DNA from 2 places in the Thalassospira sp. GO-4 genome. Region 1 is predicted to be linked to the other one. Evidence: riboswitches for the same ligand, from Rfam matches in the RefSeq annotation. Region 1 holds a riboswitch; the other holds the start of a gene.
What was found. Region 1 has a riboswitch for S-adenosylmethionine ahead of M9H61_RS01100 (methionine ABC transporter ATP-binding protein). Riboswitches for the same ligand answer to the same signal wherever they lie in the genome.

Region 1 (6,146 bases):
TCATAAATCCCCCGCCGCAGCGAAAAGACCGCAAACTCGTCCGCCACCTGATCAAGACTGGCCGTCCCGGCGATCACCGCATCGATCTGCTGGCTTTCTGACAGGATCAAAAGATCGGAAACCACGATATCGATGCGTTCGCGCAATACCGATATCGATTTTTCCAGTGCATAACGCTGGTCATCAGAAATGACCTTTTCGCGCACGGCACTGCCTTCCCATGACAGCAACCCGACGACAGCCAGGAACACGGCACTCAGCGGTGCGAAACACACCAGAAATGACTTCACATGACCGAATCTGATCATCGTTTTCCCGCTGTTTGATGAACCATATTCCAAGCCGTTTCTGGCTGGCACCGTTATGGAAACCCTATTCATAACAATGATTTCAACAAATCATAACGCATCCACGGGCATTCGCATACCGCTTGTCGGGCTGATCACACGATATTGTCTCCATGCCCCGGCAACCAGACGCCACAATCGCGCAATGACGATGCCGCGCATTGGCAAATCATCCTGACATGATCCTGTCAGCAGCCCCCTGCTACCTTGCCCCCATTACAACCTTTATTCATCTGGCAAGGTCCCCTCCCCATGACACTCATGACACCCATGACATATGTTGAAAACCTCTGGCTCTTTTTCGTTCTGCTGTCGGGCATCATTATCGTGCCTGGCATGGACATGTTTTTTGTCATTGCCAATGCGCTGACCGGCGGCCGGCGTGCCGGGCTTTCGGCCACCGCCGGCATCATGCTGGGCGGTGTTTATCACACCCTGCTTGGCGCGATTGGCATCAGCGCCCTTCTGGCAATTGCGCCATGGCTTTTGAATGTCATGCTGTTTGCCGGTGCGGCCTATATGATCTGGATTGGTGTAACCCTGATCAAAAGTGCCATCACGGTCGGGGCCATCCGGGCGACCAGACCGTCTTCACTCTGGATCGCCTTTCGCCAGGGCATGATTACCTGCATGCTCAATCCCAAGGCCTATTTGTTTATTTTCGCCGTCTACCCGCAATTCATCCGGCCGCAATATGGACCACTTTGGTCACAGGCGCTGGTGATGGGGATCATGACGGCGGCAGTCCAGCTTGCGGTCTATGGCGCACTCGCACTTGCGGCGGGCACAAGCCGCACCCTGATCACCGGCAACCCGACCGCAACTATCTTTATCGGTCGCGCCGCCGGGGCATTATTCATCGGCGTCGCCCTTTTGACCGCCTGGCAAGGGGCAATGACCCTGAACTGAACTGAACTGAACTGAACTGAACTGGGCTGGGCTGGGCTGGGCTGAACTCAACTGGACTGGACTGAACCAAGCCGTGCCGGTCCGGACATCCCCCAACTTGCAGGCTGAACTGAAGGGCATCGGGCCGATCCGAGTCCGTGTCCGAGTGCGGGTCAGGCTGGGATTGGACTGAAGAGAGCTAAAGCACGCTTAAATGGGCAGAAATGGAAACAAACACCCATAACTGGCCGAACCCCTGACGCCGCCTTCCAATTCACGGTTCCTGCCCTGCCCCGGCCGATCAAGCCGTGGTCTGTCGTAAGTCATCCTGATCAGAGATAAGACAGGATGATGTCAAATGACATGCAGACCGGACGACGCGATCCGGTCCGGATCACGCGGATGGCTAGAACGTAAAACACCCGCGAACCGGATTGGCGCGCGGGTGTTTTGACTATTCAGCCAGATTTAATAATCAGGCTGATTATTCAGAAATTTTAAAGACCGGAAGCACCGAACCTTCGTATTTGGTTTCGATGAACTGACGGATCGCATCATCGTGATAGGATTCAACCAGGGTTTTGACCCACGGTGCGTCCTTGTCCTGGGTGCGAGTGACGATCACGTTGGCATACGGGCTGTCATTGCCTTCGATCGCGATCGAATCCTTGATCGGGTTCAGACCGGCTTCAAGCGCGTAGTTGGTGTTAATCGCCGAGGCATCGAGATCCGCCAGCGAACGCGGCAGCTGTGCAGCGTCCAGCTCGACAAAGCGAATGTTTTTCGGGTTTTCAATCACGTCAAGCGGGCTGACAACCAGACCGACAGACGGATCAACCTTGATCAGGCCCTGTGCCTGCAGCACCAGAAGCGCACGACCGCCATTGGTCGGGTCGTTCGGGATGCCGATTTCGGCACCGTCTTCAAGCTCGTCCAGGCTTTTGATCTTGTCGGAATAAATGCCCATCGGGGTCAGTATGTTGTAACCGACAACGGCCAGGTCATAGCCACGATCCTTGATCTGGTTGTCCAGATACGGCTTGTGCTGGAAGCTGTTGGCCTGAAGGTCACCGTCATCAAGCGCCTGGTTCGGAATGACATAATCCGAGAAGCTGACGATTTCGATATCAAGGCCTTTGGTCGCCGCAACCTTGACGACTTCTTCCATGACTTCTTCATGCGCACCCGGGGTAACGCCGATTTTGATTTTTTCGTTGGCAAGTGCCTGACCGGTCAGGGCCGATGCCAGAACGGCCGCAGCCGTCAGTTTAAGCAGAAACCGCATTGTAAAAACTCCTTGTTTTCGCTGTTTTTTGCGGGAATTTCAAAATATGAGGGTTCCTCATATATTCCGTTTGTCGGCTTTGCGCGCCATCCAGTCGCCGGAGCTCTGAACCGCCTGCACAACCACAATCAGGGTAATCACCACAGCCGCCATCACATCGGGGCGGAACCGCTGATAGCCATACCGAATGCCAAGATCACCAAGACCACCGGCACCAACCGCCCCGACCATCGCCGAATAGCCGATCAGGGTGACGGCAGTCAGGGTCAGACCATGAATAATGCCGGGCAAGGCTTCGGGCAGAAGCACCTTGGTCACGACCTGAACCGGGCGGGCGCCCATGGCCTGGGCGGCTTCGATCAGGCCGCTATCGACTTCGCGAATGGCGCCTTCGATGATGCGTGCGATGAACGGGATCGCCGCCACGGTCAGCGGGACAATCGCCGCAGATGTGCCGATCGAGGTGCCGACGACAAACCGGGTGAACGGAATGATCGCAACGGCCAGAATGATGAAGGGCACGGAACGGGTCGCATTGACGATCGGACCAAAGATGCGCTGGAACCAAAGGGCTTCAAACAGCTCCCCCCGGCCGGACGTCGCCAGAAGCACGCCAAGCGGTAACCCCATCGAGGTACCAAGCGCCAAGGCAGCCGCCACCATATAAAGAGTTTCGCCGGTTGCCTGAAGCAAGATCGGTGCGAGTGTTGAAAACATGATTAACCCTCCTGCCCGCTGGATTGGTCCCGGGATTGCGCACTATCCTGACCGGCGCGAAATTCGACGAATTCATCGGCCAGAAGCGATTTGGTGGTGTCATGGACCGGGTTGGCAAAGATGCCGTCAACCTGTCCTTCTTCGACAATCACCCCGCCATCCATCACCGCCACACGATCACAGAGCGCTTTGACCACTGCCATTTCATGGGTGATCACCACCATGGTCAGACCAAGGCGCTTGTTGATGTCTTTAAGCAGATTAAGGATCTGACGGGTGGTTTCCGGATCCAGGGCCGAGGTGACCTCGTCACACAGCAAAACCTTCGGGCTTGATGACAGCGCACGTGCAATGCCGACGCGCTGTTTCTGGCCACCGGACAGTTCGGCTGGATAACGGTCACGCTTTTCCTCAAGCCCGACCAGCGGCAACAACGGATCGACGGCGGCGGCAATCTCGGTCTTGCTGGCACCGGCCAGTTCAAGCGGCAATGCGATATTGTCATAGACCGTTCGCGACGACAGAAGATTGAAGTGCTGAAACACCATGCCCAGCTGACGCCGAAACAGCGGCAGGTCACGGTTGGAAAGCTTGGTAACGTCGGTGCCATCCACAATCACCGAACCCGAAGTCGGCGTTTCAAGCAGGTTGATGCAACGGATCAGGGTGGATTTCCCGGCACCGGAACGGCCAATGACACCAACAATCTCGCCGGCTGCGATATCAAGATCGATACCGCGCAGCGCCGTATGTTCGTCACTGCCACGTCGTGCAGGATAAGTCTTCTGGACGTTCGAGAGCCTGATCATGGACCTCAACCTTTCCGTAGATACAAAAAAACCGCCGCGGCTTCACCGAGGCGGTCGTACATACGGAGCATATACGCCCTCTCGCTTTAGCCGCATTTTTATCGCGCCCGCAAGCTGAGGAGCAAATCGGCGCGTTCGATGTAACCTGTGTACCCCACTGAACGCAGTTCATCAATGGCAATGATCATGCATTTTACGCATGGCTTTTATGATCGGCAAATATACAACACTAAAATTTTGTTTAAACCACTTCGCCGCCACAGCGTCACAAATGGCTGCTTCCCCCGTCTAGTTTTGGTCAACATCAATGCGGGATTGGACAGATGGCCTATGCCGACCGGATCAGTGACCTTGCCAGAACCCTGGCGCAATACCCGACCGTGGTAACGGTAACGGGCAACAAGGTTGATGTACGCACCAAGGCACAGCTTTCAACACTGTCCTCGGAAACAGCGTCGCTGCAAAAGCTCGCCGCCGAAGGGGACGCTGCCCTTGCCAGCGGCAAATGCCCGGATGCCGCCAACCTGTCATCGCGCCTGCAATCCGGCGCCGGTCAAATCGCAGCCACCCTGTCTGCCTTTGGCGCACAGGATGCAGAACGCCTGAAATCCATGAGCATCTTCAGCAAACAGAAATTCGATGCCAGCGCCACGTCACGCTATCAGGCAGAAAAACGCTTTGCAGATGAAGTCAACAGCCTGCTGACCCAGGAAGCACAGGCGGTTGCGAAATTGGAACGTGGCACCAAGCCAGCTCCTACACCGCAGCCCGATCCAAAACCCCAGCCAACCCCAGAGCCAACGCCGGCACCAAAACCTGAACCGAAACCGAAACCGACACCGACACCGACACCCGACCCCACACCTTCTCCGCAGCCGGAACCCGTACCCGTACCGTCCCTGAATGACGTGATTGGCGCAATGCCCGGTTACTTGCAGGCGAGCTATCCGGACATCGTAAGCGGTTACGATACTGACCAGCTTGCCGACTGGTGCTCTGCCACAGGGAAGCAAGCGATCAAACTGGGCGTGAAGACGAGCGACGGTGTTATGGATTTCATCGTCGCATCGGCTCTCAGCAAGGGCGACTTGCAAAAGCAGGATTGGGCCGAGGCCATTCTCAAAGACAGCACACTTGGCACGGTTGATGACCAGGCTGCGATCCTGCGCAATGCCGCCGAAGTGCGCAAAGAAATGGACCTGGTTCTTTCGATCTAGCCGTCCCTGTCTTTTGTCAGAATCTTAAAAACGATTGAGGTCGCCATGCCACAATACACAGTCCAGCTCACTGCACCGGCAGGCAACTATCCGTTCAGCTTGGTAACTGTTTCCCTGTTTTGCGCAGGCCAGCCACAGCAAAACTGCGACTTGCGGTTTCAACCCAACGCCCTTGTGCAGCAGCATGTTTTCAATATTGCAAACGGCATTTGGAGGCTGCGCGTATCTGGCCGGGGTTTTGTTCCGATTGATCAGCAAAACATCAATGTGAACGCCAATGCAGTGAACGCGCAAAACCTGACGGTGTTATACTACACCTTGCATACCGACAGGGATCGCGATGGAAATCTTGACGGGCCGGGACAACTCAACCAGAAAACCCCCAATGCAATCAGCTTTGGCGCACAGGGGCGCGGGGCGATAATTCCCGTTAACTGCAACCGTCAGGGTAACAATGCCGGTATTGGTTACACCGACAATCAGGACCAGAATATCAACGGAAATATTGATCTTGCGCATGATGTGGCCCAGATCGAAATTCGAAGGAACATTGTTGGTCCGCCGGCCGGTGTTCCCGGAAACTGGGGTCTGAGACTGAAACTTGACAAGGCCACGGATGACGACGACGACGCGGTTCGACATTTCCGGATTTTTGACGGCGTTGCGCATAACAGTGCCGAACTCATCGGACCGCAAACCGTTCAGGAAGTCGCCGTCACGACCAACAGTGTCGGAAATGCACGTACACTGGGCATTGAGGCCATCCGGTTTGCCGGCCACAACTTTCCCTCTGGCCAAGCTGTGCTGACACTTTTCACTATTCAGCCAGAAGTAACCGGCGCAGGTAACCCGACTTATTTCTATAGCGAACGACTTGCCGTTG
Region 2 (6,146 bases), 2.1 Mb from region 1:
CACCCGAAATGCTGCGGCCTTTGTCATTCAATGTGCTATCGGCGCGATTAGCGACCGATCATCGCGAAAAATTCACGACGGGTAATCGGATCATCGCGGAATGCACCAAGCATCCGGCTGGTGACCATTGATACGCCGGTTTTGTGTACGCCGCGGGTACTCATGCACTGGTGGTTGGCATCAATCACCACAGCAACACCAAGCGGATCAAGTTCTTCCTGAATGGTGTTGGCGACCTGTGCCGTCATTTTTTCCTGAATCTGCAACCGTTTGGAATAGACTTCGACAACACGGGCGAGTTTGGAAATGCCAACAACGCGCTTACGCGGCAGATAGGCGACATGTGCGACACCGATGATCGGCACCATGTGGTGTTCGCAATATGACTCAACGCGGATGTCACGCAGGACAACCATTTCGTCATAGCCGTCGGTTTCTTCAAAAGTCCGTCGCAGAATCTCGGCCGGGTCCTGCTGGTAGCCCGCAAAGAATTCGCCATAAGAACGCACCACACGATCGGGCGTCCCACGCAATCCTTCGCGGTCGGGATCGTCCCCCGCCCAGCGAAGAAGGGTCCGCACCGCATCTTCTGCTTCTTCGCGTGTTGGACGTTTCACGGCGCTATGTTCGCTGCACATACTAAATCCTTTTGTCATTTCCGTGCGGGATAAATCCCGGCTTGGTGGGGCTCCTGACCCGCTTTTATATCAGTTCACAGTATGTTGCCCATGGGGACTGTCCAGAGAAAAGGCAGGAATGGCAATATCAAAATGATTGCCGTCCATGTCCATCATCTCATAGGTCCCAACCATAAAGCCACTTGGCGTCGCCAAAGGCGCACCACTGGTATAGTTGAAACGTTCCCCACCTGCGAGGACGGGCTGTTCGCCGACAACACCCGGGCCTTTGACCTCCTGGGTTTCCCCGCGTGAATCCGTAATCCGCCAGTAGCGACTAAGCAACTGGACGGTTTTGGATCCGAGGTTTTCAATCTCGATCCGATAGGCCCAGACATAGCGATGGCTATCAGGATCGGATTCATCCTCAAGGAATACGGGTTGCACCGAAACCTTGATGTCGTGGGTTACGGTCGAATACATGCACGTCTCCAGGCCAAATGTGTTCCATTCATCTTCTGTCAGCCAAGATCACAATTGATGAGCCATATGTAGACAGTCTGCATAAGAAGTACCAGTGGCCTGTCACAATAGTTGCGAAACAGTTTCGCCGCTACTGCCAGGCCGCCAGAACACCCTTCTAAAAGCAACGGCCCGCACATTGTACGGGCCGTTCCGATATCAGGATTACCGTATCACCATCCGTTATACGGAAAGGGCCGCCAGCAGATCTTCTTTCAGATCATCAATGTCTTCCAGACCAACAGACAAACGCAGCATGCCCTCGGTAATGCCCATCGTGATCTTGTCCTCGGCCGGGACACGCTGATGCGTTGTCGTCCAGGGATGGGTGGCCAGACTTTTGGCATCGCCGAGATTGTTGGAGATATCAATCAGATTGAGGTTATCAAGCAACGAAAAGGCTGCTTTCTTGCCACCGGCAAGCTCAATCGCGATCAATCCACCGCCCCGACCAGACATCTGTTTCATTGCCAGTTCATGCTGCGGGTGACTTTTCAGTCCCGGATAGATAACGCGTGACACTTGCGGCTGTTCCGACAGGAATTCCGCCAATGCCGATGCGTTGCGGATATGCTGGTCCACACGCAGGCTAAGTGTTTCAAGACCTTTGAGCAGCACCCAGGCGTTGAACGGGCTCATGCTCGGCCCGGTGTGACGCAGGAATGTCGTCAGGTGTTCGTCATGCCATTCCTTGTCGTTAAACAGGATGGCCCCGCCAAGACAGCGCCCCTGACCATCAATATGCTTGGTCGCGGAATAGACAACAATATCAGCCCCCAGTTCCATCGGCTTTTGCAGGATCGGGGTCGCGAAAACGTTATCGACCACGACTTTCGCACCTGCCTTGTGCGCCAGATCGGCGATAAAGGCGATATCAAGAACTTCCAGGGTCGGGTTGGACGGCGTTTCAAGAAAGACCGCATCGGCCGGCTTGGATAGGGCTGCTTCCCATGCTGCGTGATCCGTACCGTCGACCAATTCGGTTTCAACACCAAAGCGCGGCAAAAGCGTGGTCAGGATGAATTCACAAGACCCGAACAATGCGCGCGAACCCACAACACGCCCGCCTGCCTTGGTACAGGCCGCAAGCGCATTCCACACCGCCGACATGCCAGATGCGGTCGCCCGGCAGTATTTCGCGCCTTCGAGCAACGCAAGGCGTTCCTCGAACATGTTCACGGTCGGATTGGCAAAACGTGAATAGACATAGCGTTCCGGACCACTGCCATCAAAGGAGGCCTCGGCCTCGGCGGCGGTTTCATACACATATCCGGAATTCATAAAGATGGCTTCGGACGTTTCGGAGAAACCGGTGCGCGCGGTACCACCACGAACGGAACGGGTCGCGGCACGCCAGTTATCGGAAGCCTTTTTTTCGGTCGTCATCGTCTTGCTCCTAATATGCCCGAAGATATTGGTGCGTTCCGGGCACAAAAAAACCCTGACCGGCATGAATGGGTCAGGGCCGAAGCCGTTTTACCCCTCTTTAGCGATTTTTTACGTGGCCGCAAGCCGGTCGACAAATCCCACGATTGGCAGACGATACGTCCAGATTTCCCCGACGTCAAGCACCAGACCATCAGGATTTCTGCGCAGCTTTGTCTGGATTGATGCTTTGTCGGTGATCGCGATTTCCTCACGCAATGGTGAAAGCAGTTCATAAGCTTCTTTGGAGAATTCGCTCTAATCTTGCCGAAATTAATGCAATCCTGTTTATCGGGTTTTGCTCTTCACCCCGTCACCAGATCCATGCAAGAGCGTGAATTATATGACCAAAACCAGTTCAGCGGCGCCAACAGTGTCCGACCACAAAACAGAACATACAAATCAGAATCAGGCTGCGCGCAAACCGCTTTGGCGCAGGTTGCTGCCACTTTTGGTTCTGATTTGCGGCCTGCTTGCCGCCTGGAGCAGCGGCCTTCTGGATTTGCTGTCCTTTGACACGTTACGTGACAATCGCGACCAGTTGCAGGAACTCGTTGCCAGCAAACCTGTGCTCAGCATTCTGGGCTTTATGGCGATTTACGTGATTGCGGTTGCCCTGTCCTTGCCGCTTGGATCTGTTCTGACCATTTCAGGGGGCTTTTTGTTTGGTGCCGTACTCGGGACCACATATGTCGTCACTGCCGCGACCCTTGGCGCTGTCATCGTTTATCTTGCCGCGCGATACGCGTTTTACGATGTCATGCATGAGAAGGCGGGCAGTGCAATTCGGAAAATGGAAAAAGGCTTTTCCGAAAATGCCTTCAGCTATCTGATGGTCTTGCGCCTGATCCCGATATTCCCGTTCTGGCTGGTCAATCTGGTGCCGGCATTGCTCGGAGTGAAATTGCGCTCCTTTGCCATGGGGACCTTGCTTGGCATCATTCCGGGCACCTTTGTTTACGCATCCATCGGCGACGGTCTTGGTGCCCTGTTTGATCAGGGCAAGACACCCGATCTTGGCGTCATTTTCGAACCCCGAATTCTGACCCCGATTATTGGACTGGCTGTTCTGGCGATGCTGCCGGTTGCCTACAAGAAACTTCGCAAATCCAAAAATGAGGCCAGCTCAGATGAGTAAATTGATCAAAACCGACATCTGCGTCATTGGTGCCGGGTCTGGCGGTCTTTCGGTTGCGGCCGGGGCCGTTCAGATGGGGGCAAAGGTTGTCCTGGTCGAAAAGGGCAAAATGGGCGGTGACTGTCTGAATACAGGTTGCGTGCCCTCAAAGGCCCTTCTGGCGGCGGGTCATGCTGCCGAAAATGCACGTAAAGCTTCGCGGTTTGGCATTTCAACCGGCCCGGTAAGCGTCAATTTCGATCAGGCAATCGATCATGTTCATTCGGTAATTTCGGGCATTGCGCCCCATGATTCGGTTGAACGATTTGAAGAACTGGGTTGCGACGTCATACAGGCAGAAGGCAAATTCACAGGCCCCGACACCCTTGTTGCCGGTGACAGCACGATCAAGGCGAAGCGTTTTGTCATCGCAACCGGATCGCGCGCAGCAGTGCCCCCGATCCCGGGTCTTGATGCCGTTCCCTATTTCACCAACGAGAACATTTTTGAAAACCGTGTTTGCCCGGAACATCTGATTGTCATTGGTGGCGGTCCGATCGGACTTGAAATGGCACAGGCCCATCAGCAACTTGGCGCCAAGGTGACCATCATTGAAATGATGTCCATTCTGCCAAAAGACGATGGAGACATGGTGTCTGTGGTCCGCGACAATATCAAAGCCAACGGCATCACCCTTTATGAAGGCAGCAAAACCAGGGAAGTCCAGTCAAACGGTGACAACATTCGTGTCATCATTGAGCATGACGGCATCGAAATCACGCTTGAGGGCAGCCACCTTCTGCTTGCCACCGGACGCAAGCCGAATGTTGAAAATCTGGGCCTTCAGCAGGCAGGTGTTGAATATGAACGAACCGGTATCATCGTTGATGAACGCCTGCGAAGCTCGAACCGCAGGATTTTTGCGATTGGCGACGTAACCGGTGGTCTGCAATTTACCCATATGGCGGGATATGACGCCGGAATTGTCATTCGAAATGCCTTGTTCAAACTCCCGGCCAAGGTCAATTACAATGCGGTTCCCTGGGTGACCTATACCCAGCCCGAACTTGCCCAGGCTGGCATGACCGAAACCGCAGCGCGTGCAAAATATGGTGACAGTATCCGGGTTGTCCGATGGGATTATGCCGAAAATGATCGCGCCCGGGCCGAGGCAGATACAACCGGTTTCATCAAGGTCGTCACAACCGCAAAAGGCCGCATTCTGGGTGCCGGGATCGTTGGCCGTCAGGCCGGCGAGCTGATCGGGCTCTGGTCATTCGCGATTTCACAGAAAATGAAAATCGGGGCGATTGCCGGCATGATCGCGCCTTATCCGACCCTTGGTGAATTGTCCAAACGGGTTGCCGGTGCCTGGTACACTCCCAGCCTGTTTAGCGAAAGAACCCGAAAAATTGTTCGTTTCCTCCTCAAACTTGGCTAAGGGCCCGATGTCCTCAGGACAAACAAGCTTCTGTAGCGCTGTACTTTTTTGACGGTCTCTGACTAACATCTCCTTATGGAACGGCCGCATCTTAAATTGCCCCCATGGGCCAAATCGCTTTCCGCACGCCTGCTGGTGCTGACGGTCAGTTTTGTGATGCTTGCAGAGATCTTTGTCTTTGCCCCGTCCGTTGCGCGGTTCAGGGTCGACTGGCTCAAGGCACATCTTGATTCCGGCTATCTCGCGGCACTCGCGCTTGAAGCAACCCCAGATCAGATGATCCCCGATGATCTTGAAAAGGAATTGCTGTCAAATGCCGGGATTGAGGCCGTCATTCTGCGCCGCGAAGACCGCAAGCTTCTTTTGCAACGCGATGACATGCCCGCCAAGGTCGACAAGAACGTCAATCTGACTAACTTTTCCATTCCGATGGCGGTAATGGAAGGCCTGGCAACCTTGGCACAAACCGAAGACCGCATGCTGCGTGTCATCGGCATGCCGTCAATGGCACCGGATTTCGAAATTGAAATTCTGGTTCATGAAAAAGCACTGACCAAGGCAATGCGCAATTTTGGCTGGCGGGTGTTTGGCCTGTCGCTGATGATTTCGTTCTTTACGGCTGGTCTGGTCTATTTTGCGCTCAATCGGTTGCTGGTGCGTCCAATGCGCACACTGACACATGACATGATCCGGTTTCGCGAAAACCCCCAGGACAAATCATCGCTGATCACACCGGGTCTGCGCGATGATGAAATCGGTGTCGCCCGTCAGGAGCTGGCCATCATGCAGCAAGATATCCAGGCGATGCTCAATCAGCGCCGACGTCTGGCTGCTTTGGGAACGGCGGCCACCAAAATCAGTCATGATTTGCGCAATGCACTGGCAACATCGATGCTGATGACCGAACAGCTCGCCAAAAGTCAGGATGACGAAGTCCGTGCAGTCGTGCCCCGACTGCTGTCTTCGATGGAGCGCGCGGTTTATATCAGCGAACAAACATTGTCCTTTGCCCGCGAAACACCGG

Region 2: linked by a shared signal. The riboswitch ahead of metZ (O-succinylhomoserine sulfhydrylase) and the one ahead of M9H61_RS01100 (methionine ABC transporter ATP-binding protein) in region 1 are both predicted to bind S-adenosylmethionine.

What each region holds. Positions count from the first base shown of each region.
Region 1 covers NZ_CP097807.1:212,726-218,871, reverse strand. The annotation lists gene M9H61_RS01120 (diguanylate cyclase domain-containing protein) at 1-308, opposite strand, end outside; gene M9H61_RS01115 (LysE family translocator) at 600-1,256, shown strand; gene M9H61_RS01110 (MetQ/NlpA family ABC transporter substrate-binding protein) at 1,720-2,520, opposite strand; gene M9H61_RS01105 (methionine ABC transporter permease) at 2,578-3,237, opposite strand; gene M9H61_RS01100 (methionine ABC transporter ATP-binding protein) at 3,240-4,046, opposite strand; SAM riboswitch at 4,112-4,189, opposite strand; gene M9H61_RS01095 (hypothetical protein) at 4,370-5,263, shown strand; gene M9H61_RS01090 (protein-arginine deiminase family protein) at 5,531-6,146, shown strand, end outside.
Region 2 covers NZ_CP097807.1:2,670,624-2,676,769, forward strand. The annotation lists gene folE (GTP cyclohydrolase I FolE) at 48-638, opposite strand; gene apaG (Co2+/Mg2+ efflux protein ApaG) at 708-1,100, opposite strand; gene metZ (O-succinylhomoserine sulfhydrylase) at 1,323-2,525, opposite strand; SAM riboswitch at 2,605-2,679, opposite strand; gene M9H61_RS12380 (TVP38/TMEM64 family protein) at 2,938-3,702, shown strand; gene M9H61_RS12385 (NAD(P)/FAD-dependent oxidoreductase) at 3,695-5,122, shown strand; gene M9H61_RS12390 (HAMP domain-containing sensor histidine kinase) at 5,198-6,146, shown strand, end outside.